3 regions of the Virgibacillus sp. MG-45 genome follow, and region 1 is predicted to be linked to each of the others. Evidence: predicted binding sites of a transcription regulator. Region 1 holds the regulator's gene; each other region holds the start of a gene.
The links. Region 1 encodes NrdR, which represses ribonucleotide reductase genes. Its sites were predicted from a motif close to AACACNATATATNGTGTT; they were not measured.
Positions count from the first base shown of each region.

Region 1 (3,291 bases):
AAAAATGCAAAAGTTACCCGCATTTTTATAATGAATATGTTATACTATTGGTGGAAAAAGCTGAAAAAAGTATGACATATATAGGGGGACTATAAATGAAGAAAACGCGTATCGCAATAAATGGATTTGGTCGTATTGGTCGAATGGTTTTTCGCCAGGCTATACAAGATGATCAATTGGAAGTCGTTGCAATTAATGCTAGTTATCCTCCCGAAACATTAGCACATCTCATAAAATATGATAGTGTCCATGGTATTTTTAACGGAAAAGTGAAAGCGCTTGATTCTAGCTTAGAAATCGATGGACAGCATATTGCGCTAGTTAATTCACGTCAACCAGAAGATCTCCCATGGGGGCAACATAATATTGACATTGTTGTGGAAGCAACTGGAAAATTTAAAACAAAGGAAGAAGCGGGTCGACATATTATCGCTGGTGCAAAAAAAGTGGTAATAACAGCACCTGGAAAGCAAGTAGATAAAACGATTGTAATGGGGGTCAATGAACAAACGTTAAACGAGGAGGATGTGATTATATCTAATGCCTCTTGTACAACGAACTGTTTAGCACCTATCGTAAAGGTATTAGATGATAACTTTTCGATTGAGAATGGTTTAATGACTACGGTACATGCCTTTACAAACGATCAAAAAAATTTAGATAATCCACATAAAGATTTGCGTAGAGCTCGAGGATGCACCCAGTCTATTATTCCAACTTCAACAGGAGCGGCAAAGGCCTTAGGAGAGGTTATCCCTCACCTGAACGGAAAGCTTCATGGGATGGCACTTCGGGTACCTACACCAAATGTGTCACTCGTAGATTTAGTTGTAGACGTCAAGCAAATGGTAACAGTAGACAAGGTGAATTTAGCTTTTAAACAAGCTGCTGATACTCATCTAAAGAACATTATCCATTATAGTGATGAACCACTTGTTTCTATTGATTATACAACAACGGATTATTCTGCTGTCGTAGATGGTTTGTCAACAATGGTTATGGACGGAAAAAAAATTAAAGTTTTAGCGTGGTATGATAATGAATGGGGGTACTCACGTCGAGTGCTTGATTTAGTAAAATATGCAGGAAGCCATTTACATCAAAAACAAATGAAAATTTCTTAAATCGATTTTGAACATGAAGATAGGCAGTTGTTTGATTATCTGTATGCAGATATAATCGAACAACTGCTTTTTTATACATATACTAGGGGAAATTAAAAAAACATGTTAAAATAAAATGAATACATTTTTTCGTCATAAATAGACACATGTGATACATTTTTTTCTATTAATTATGATATGATGACGGGGTTGAATAAATTGTCCTTACGAGATAAACTATCAAAATATATGAATAATCATGCGGAGACAAATGATACGCATTGGGATAATCAGCTTCAAACGAGGTATTATAAATCAAATAAAGACAAGGCGATGGATGCTGTTAAGGGATTGTTTCAAGATAATTCGTTATACGAGATAAATGCGATTTCGGAAGAACATGGAGAGATAAGTGTTCATGTTAAAAAAGGAAAAAAAGCGTTTATCGTTGCGACGGTTATTATGGTGCGTCCATTTCGAACAGCGGTTGATTTTTCTGTGACAACAGAATCTGTACTTCCCATTGATTTTGGTTATAGTGCAAGACTAATCACTCAACTTTATGAACAATTGAATAATGAACTACCATTACTAAATAATTAATTATTTAATCGATCACTGGATAACTGTGGGGGTGAAGCAATTGAGATGTGCAAATTGCCATAATAAAAATTCTAAGGTTTTGGATTCACGCCCTATTGAAGAAGGACGTGCCATTCGAAGAAGACGAGAATGCGAGGAATGTGGATTCCGCTTTACTACATTTGAACGTTTAGAAGAAGTACCATTAATTGTAGTTAAAAAAGAAGGTGCGCGACAAGAATTTAGTAGAGAAAAGCTTATCCGCGGTTTAATTAAAGCTTGTGAAAAACGTCCAGTTTCCATGGAAACCATTGAAACTATAGCACTTGATGTTGAGAAAGAATTGCGAAACACAGGGGCATCTGAAATAGATAGCAAGGAAATCGGGGAAATGGTAATGGAAAGATTATCAGAAGTGGATGAAGTAGCCTATGTCCGGTTTGCTTCTGTATACCGACAGTTTAAAGATTTAAGTGTATTTCTAGATGAATTAAAGGATTTAATTAATTCAGATAAAGAAAAATAAAAAAACGATTGAATTACTTTTAGATAAAGGAAGGGTTATATGAACTATATTGGTAAAATATTACCGATCGATGGGTACTATATTTGTTCAAACGGGAGTTTTCCTGTTAATTATGCCATATCATTGACCCATCTTTATCAGCCGTTAATTGGAATGCAAGCAATCATGCTCTATCAAACATTAATGCACGATGAAGCATTACAAGATGAAGCAGATGCTCAAACCCATCATACATTGATGAATTATTTAAATATCCCATTGGATGAAATATATGAAGCTAGACTTAAGCTTGAAGGAATTGGGCTTTTAAAAACGTACGAGGATAAGGATGAGAAGCAAACAACTTACATATACATGCTTCAGCCTCCGTTTGCTCCAGAACGTTTTTTTCAAGATGCTATGCTTTCACAGCTTCTATATCATCATATAGGCGAACAAAAATATACATCGTTACGACACCGCTTTTCTAAAAAAACGTTGCCTTTGTCATCAGCAAGAAACATAACAGCTTCATTTAATGATGTCTACCAAACCTACTCACCTACGATGGAAAATATTGTTCCAATTTCTAATAATGATGAAAAGCAAGGACCTGAACTTATTGAATTGGATTTTAGTTGGATAGAACAAATGCTGAAGCAACGGATGATTCCTACTAAGCGTGTATTAACCGGATATAACAAACGGATTATGCAGCAAATGATGGTTTTATATGATTTAGAGCCGATGGAGATAGAAAAATCAGTTCTATGGGCATTAACAGAGGAGAATGAACTAGATACAGAAGAATTTAAGCAAGCTTGTCATGATTTGTTTAATGGAAAAAATCATGGTTCATCTGTACAATTAATGCGAAAAATAGAGAAAAGTCGTCCTGATCAACAAGTAGAAAAGCCGACAACGAAAGAAGAACAGCTTATTCATGAGCTGGAGCATATTTCACCGAAACAGTTATTGGCTGATTTATCAAGTGGAAACCGTGCTTCAGAGCAAGATATGAAAGTGATTCGAGAAGTGATGGTAGCGCAAGGATTACCTGCGCCGGTAATGAATGTTTTGATACATTATGTTTTATTACAG
Region 1 covers NZ_JAXOFU010000002.1:300,847-304,137, reverse strand. Annotated here, with positions in the region: gene SPK86_RS03755 (glyceraldehyde-3-phosphate dehydrogenase) at 96-1,124, shown strand; gene SPK86_RS03750 (cytosolic protein) at 1,323-1,706, shown strand; gene nrdR (transcriptional regulator NrdR) at 1,747-2,211, shown strand; gene SPK86_RS03740 (replication initiation and membrane attachment family protein) at 2,251-3,291, shown strand, end outside.

Region 2 (3,291 bases), on a different contig from region 1:
ATTGTGACAGCCTGGACACTGATGTGGGCAACCAGCTAAAAAGATTACCGTACGAAGGCCAGGCCCATCGACAACAGAGTCATGGATAATGTTCATGACCTTCATCGATGCTTTACCCTTTCTCGTTCCTCACTCGATTTTGCCGCATTCCACCGTGACATATCTCCAACAAGATAACCTGTGATTCTGCGGATTCTCTCAATATAATCTTCATCTGCATTTTGACAAACAGGACAAGCTTGATCAATAATTCCTGAATAACCACAGCTCAGGCATTGATCAACTGGATGGTTAATCGAAGCATATCCCATATTCGCATTGGCCATCGCTTTAACTAATTGATTGAGGGCAGGTATATTTTTAGAAACATCTCCATCACATTCAATGTAAGAGATATGCCCGCCGTTACATAGGGCATGATATGGTCCTTCCTTCCGAATCTTATCAATTGCTTTTATTGGAAAGTAAACAGGAACATGGAACGAATTTGTATAGTAATCCCGATCCGTAATTCCAGGCAGCTTACCAAATTGTTTTTGATCATTCCTTGTGAATTTACCAGATAATCCTTCTGCAGGAGTAGCCAATAGTGAGAAGTTAACATCATAATCATTCGATGCGCGCTCTAACTTTTGGCGCATCCATTTTATAATTTGTAAGCCGATTTGCTGTGCATCATGACTTTCACCATGATGCTTTCCTGTTAATGCTACTAACGCCTCCGCTAAGCCGATAAAGCCAACACTTAATGTGCCATGCTTTAACACATTATCTAACTTGGAATGTGCTTCTAATGTTTCACTGTCCTTCCATATGTGCTGAAGGTAAAGAAATGGAAAATGGCGTGCATGTTTTTTACTTTGAAAAGAATACCGCGCTAACAGCTGTCGAATTGCAATGTCCATATATTGCTCGAGCTTGTTAAGGAAAGCTTGAAAGCTCCCTGTTGTTAAGGCGATTTTTACGAGATTAATCGATGTGAAAGAAAGATTTCCACGACCAATACTTGTCTCTCCTCCGTGTCGGTTTGCCATCACTCTCGTACGACACCCCATATAAGCAACCTCTGACTCAGGCGTTCCATCATAATGGATTTGATTCATACTCGCATCGATAAAGCTGAAGTTCGGAAATAGCCGTTTGGCAGTCGTTTGCAGTGCTAATTCATACAGATCATAATTTGGTTCATTTTTCTCTGCATTCGTCCCATTTTTTATTTTAAAGATTTGAATTGGAAAAATAGGTGTTTCTCCGTTTCCTAGGCCAGCTTGTGTTGCTAATAAAATATTTTTCGTAATCATTCTTCCTTCCTTAGAGGTGTCGGTGCCATAGTTAATGGATACAAATGGAACCTGTCCACCACCACGAGAATGCATGCTGTTACAATTATGTATAAATGCTTCACACGCTTGGTATACATCCTTTTCTGTATCTTTCCATGCCTGTTCGATGATTTCCATGCTTGTCCAAGTTGTCGGGTAATGTTCCAGTCGTTCTTTATGTCGTTGAAACGTTTTTTGGACATATGGTGCAAGGTCATAATCAAATAAAGGATAGCTTTGACCACCATGCTGCATATTTTGATTTGCTTGAAAGATGATGGAGGCTAATGCCATGGCGCTTGTTATGGAAGTTGGCTTCCGAATAGCACCATGGCCGGTATTAAAGCCACGTGCTAATAGCTTTCCTAACGGGATTTGGCAGCAGGTTGTTGTACCTGTCGAATAAAAATCTAAATCATGAATATGAAGATAGTTTTCTTCTACTGCTTGTCGTGCTTCCTGTGAAAGTAGATATTCATTCGTGTAAAATTTACTTCCTTCCGAAGCAAATTTGCCCATTTGTCCCATTGGGGTTTGCCCATCTACATTTGCGTTTTCCTGTAAAAAATCTCTGTTTGTTGTATCTACAATGTCAGTAAAAGCTCGCATGAGCGCATGTTCCTCTTTTTCTACGATCATTGTGAAATACCTCCCATCCTGTAGCTGAAATACAATATATTGTGTTTTGTTTTTATTTATATACAATATATAGTTTCTTTTTTCATCGTATCATAAGTAGAGCATCCGTTTTTTGAATTCGCGGTGACGTTTTTGGCTTTTATACTATTTATATGTTTTTAATATTTTCCAATGCGTTAATTTGACAATTTTTTGCAAATATCTTACCATTATATTTAGAAAAATATAAATGTAACGGTTTACATAATGCTGTATGTCGTTTTTCATAGTACTATGACGTATTCCGTATGTCTTACTAGGTAGCTAGATTTCTCATTAAAAGCATACGTATACGTCTATATGTAACGGGTTACAGGGAGTGAAGGAAGGAATGTATCATGTCAACTATTAGAGATGTCGCAAAACAAGCCAGTGTGTCTGTAGCAACGGTATCACGGGTTATTAATCAATCTGGATATGTACATATAAAAACGAAAGAACGTGTAGAAAAAGTAATTAAACAGTTAAATTATCAGCCGAACGATGTGGCAAGAAGTCTTTATAAAGGAAGGTCCAAAATGGTTGCCTTACTCGTACCTGATATAATGAATCCCTTTTTTCCACAATTAGCTCGTGCGGTTGAAGATGTTGCGAGTAAGTATGGGTATACCTTTGTGTTGTGCAATACGGATGATGAAAAGGAGAAGGAGCTTGCCTATTTAAATGCATTACGGCAAAAATCAGTCGATGGAATGATCATTGTATCGAGCAAGCTTTCACAGGAGGATGTATCTGATATAACCACTCCGATGATCGCACTTGATCGTAAAATTAGCATTGATATTGATCTTGTGACAGTAAATAATCAAGATGGCGCACAGCAAGCAGTAAGATTCCTTATGCAAAAAGGCTGCCAGCGTATTGGTCATATTTGTGGTCCGGAAAATGCGAGTAGCTCAAAAGCCCGCTTAAAGGGATATTTAGATGTTGTCAAAAATGAACCATGGTTTTCTTCAGGGTATATTCGGTCAGGGAAGTATGGATTTGAAGCTGCTTTTGAGGCAACGAAAAAGATGCTTACAGAACACCCAGATATCGATGGCTTGTTTGCTGCAAACGATTTAATGGCAGTAGGTGCGTTAAAAGCAGCAGAGCAATTAGGGTATCGCGTTCCGGATGACCTATCGATTATTGGATTTGATGGTATCGGCATTGGGAAAGCAACAAAACCAGCAATAACGACGATGGCACAACCAATCTATGAGATTGGCGCAACAGCTGCGGAAATGCTGATTACTCGAATTCAAGATACTACCATTCCTATAACTGAAAAGGAGTTGCGAGTGAAGCT
Region 2 covers NZ_JAXOFU010000008.1:55,407-58,697, forward strand. Annotated here, with positions in the region: gene nrdG (anaerobic ribonucleoside-triphosphate reductase activating protein) at 1-105, opposite strand, end outside; gene SPK86_RS10040 (anaerobic ribonucleoside triphosphate reductase) at 102-1,961, opposite strand; gene SPK86_RS10045 (LacI family DNA-binding transcriptional regulator) at 2,339-3,291, shown strand, end outside.
Region 2: the regulator NrdR is predicted to act here: its motif matches at 1,990-2,007, upstream of SPK86_RS10040 (anaerobic ribonucleoside triphosphate reductase).

Region 3 (3,291 bases), 250 kb from region 1:
GAAAAGGAATATGTGCTTCCTTATCCGCAGCATTGTAAGCATGAATTTGTTCTCTCTGGAAAAAAACAAAAGAAACTTGGGGTACGAACACTTGATATTGGAAAAAGATTATTGGATCATGGCTATCATCCGCCAACAGTCTATTTTCCATTAAATGTAGAAGAAGCATTAATGATTGAACCTACTGAGACAGAAGCAAAGGAAACACTGGACGGATTTATTGATGCGATGCTTTCCATAGCGGTCGAAGCGAAGGAGAACCCAGAAGTTGTTCAGGAAGCACCACATACAACTGTTGTAAAGCGAATGGATGAAACTACAGCAGCAAGAAAGCCAATCCTTCGCTACACAAAATAACAGCTTTCATAGTAATTAAAAAGCATGAGGAAGTAAGAATTTCTACTTCCTCATGCTTTTTTTATAAAAAGGTCTATCCCATTAACACGTTAAGGCTAAATGTAGCATCTTGAATTTATTTAATTTTACCTGTCCATTTTTTAAATCCGCCTTTTAATTGGTTAACATCTTCATAGCCTTTTTTATGGAGTAGCTGTGCAGCTCTTGCTGAACGAGAACCACTTTGGCAATACAAGTATACCGGTTTATCCTTTCTCAATTCAATTAAGCGTTGTTTTAATTGTGTGAGCGGAATATTTCTTGCTCCAAGGATGTGACCACGTTCAAATTCTTGTGGCTCACGAACATCGATTAATTGCGCCTTCCGATAGCCTTCTCGGAATTGTTCTTCTGTTAATGTTTTTAAATAGGTTCGTTGTCTAAAATATCGAAATATCCCGATAGCGAACAACAGAACGAGTGTAATGATTAAAAATTCCATCGTTTTTCCCCCGTCTTTCACAAATGTCATTATCTATTATATGTTGTTCTAATCTTTTTTTCAAAGTATTTTCCGTTTGAGTCAATTAATAAAAGCCATAAGAACCAATATTGTCGATCTTTGTCAAAAAAAGTAATGATATGCAACATAGAAAATCGTTTAGTTTTAGGAAAAAATACGTAATTATCTTTTAAAATCTTTAAAATGCGCTTAAATTTATTTGATTTCATTATTGACAAACGTATAATAATTTGCTTCAGGTACAATATATAGTATTTTTCTATTATAATTCCTACTATATATTGTTTTTATATCCTTTGGTGTGGTATTGTATTAATGACTATAAAAATAACTATAAAACTTATAACATACTTTGTAAAGGAGCGATAAAATGTCGACAATTGCTGAAATTAAAAAAGAGGTAAATGTAGCGAATTTGAATCGCGATATTGAGCTATTTCCACAAGTATTTCCAATTACGAAGGAAATGAAATTATCGCATAAAGGAGTTTCGCGCCTAGTAATGCTTGATCGCTATGCATTTAAAGACACGGAGAAAAAGACATTGAAAGTCGGCGATTTTGTCGTTTTAACGGTCAAGCCTGATCCGAATTTCCCAGCACGTGGGCTTGGTTTTATCAATTCCATCGATTGGGATAAAAAAGAAGCCCTTATAGAAGTGATGGCTGATTATTTAACAGTCTTGGAAGGAGAAGAGGCGGAGACAGGTATTGTTAAACGTGATTTAGATGTAATTGACAAACCGTTAGAAATTTTTTATGAGCAAATCGCAAAACGTAATGCATCTGGGCTTTCTAGTGTGGAGCAATCGGCGGAAGAAAAAAAGAAATGGTTTGACAAATTTAATAATGAGCTATCAAGCCTGAATTTTATACCCGCTGGCCGCGTGCTATATGGAGCTGGAGCAGATACTGAAGTTACATACTTTAACTGTTATGTGATGCCATACATTAAAGATTCACGCGAAGGTATTAGTGATCATCGCAAACAGGTAATGGAGATAATGAGTCGTGGTGGAGGTGTTGGAACAAATGGATCAACGCTTAGACCTAGAAATACGTTGGCAAGAGGAGTAAATGGGAAATCATCAGGTTCTGTTTCATGGTTAGATGATATTGCTAAGCTTACTCATCTCGTAGAGCAAGGTGGAAGCCGACGGGGAGCACAGATGATCATGCTTGTAGACTCACATCCAGATATTATTGAATTTATTATTTCGAAAATGCAAAACCCAAGAATTCTTCGCTACTTAATTGAAAATACGGAAGATGAGCAAATTAAACGTTTAGCGCAGGAAAAATTAAAATTCACCCCGTTAACTGAAACGGAAGTTGATTTATATCAAGGCATCATCAATTATCGATCTATTCCTGGACTTGGTGGTTTTACGCAAGCTGCGATAAGAGAAGCTGAGATAAAACTAAATACTGGTGGAACATATAGTGTTCATAATTCGGATTTCTTAACAGGGGCTAATATTTCGGTTTGCTTAACAAAAGAATTTATGGAAGCAGTAGAAAATGATACAACGTATGATTTACGTTTCCCTGATGTGGAAAATTATACTGCTGAGGAAATGAAAGCATATAATGAAAATTGGCATAATGTTGGCGATGTGCGGAAATGGGAAGAAATGGGCTATGGTGTTCGTGTATATCGTTCTATACGAGCGAAAGAATTGTGGAACTTAATTAATATTTGTGCCACATACAGTGCTGAGCCTGGTATTTTCTTTATCGATAATGCGAATGATATGACGAATGCAAAAGCATATGGACATCAGGTAGTAGCAACGAACCCTTGCGGAGAGCAGCCTCTTGCACCATATTCTGTTTGTAATCTTGCTGCAGTTAATTTAGCTGAGATGGCAAATAAAGAAACGAAAACAGTTAACTTTGATAAATTAACAGAGACAGTTACAACAGGTGTTCGAATGCAGGATAATGTCATTGATGCTACACCGTACTTCTTGGCTGAAAATAAAAAACAAGCACTTGGTGAGCGTAGAATCGGCTTAGGTGTCATGGGACTTCACGATTTACTCATATATTGTGAGACAGAATATGGCTCTGAAGAAGGAAATGCACTTATTGATAAAGTATTTGAAACAATTGCAACAACTGCATATCGTGCTTCCATTGAATTAGCAAAAGAAAAAGGAAGTTTTCCTTTTCTAGTAGGAGAAACGGATGAAGAAACAGCTTCTTTAAGACAAGCATTTATTAATACAGGCTATATGAGAAAAATGCCAGAAGAAATAAGACAGGATATTTTAAAGTATGGCATCCGTAATTCTCACTTACTTACTGTCGCTCCAACAGGAAGTACAGGTACAATGGTTGGTGTCAGTACAGGATTAGAGCCTTATTTTTCTTTTTCTTACTATCGAAGTGGCAGACTAGGTAAATTTATTGAGGTAAAAGCAGATATAG
Region 3 covers NZ_JAXOFU010000002.1:48,683-51,973, reverse strand. Annotated here, with positions in the region: gene gcvPB (aminomethyl-transferring glycine dehydrogenase subunit GcvPB) at 1-357, shown strand, start outside; gene SPK86_RS02420 (rhodanese-like domain-containing protein) at 473-838, opposite strand; gene SPK86_RS02415 (vitamin B12-dependent ribonucleotide reductase) at 1,230-3,291, shown strand, end outside.
Region 3: the regulator NrdR is predicted to act here: its motif matches at 1,098-1,115, upstream of SPK86_RS02415 (vitamin B12-dependent ribonucleotide reductase).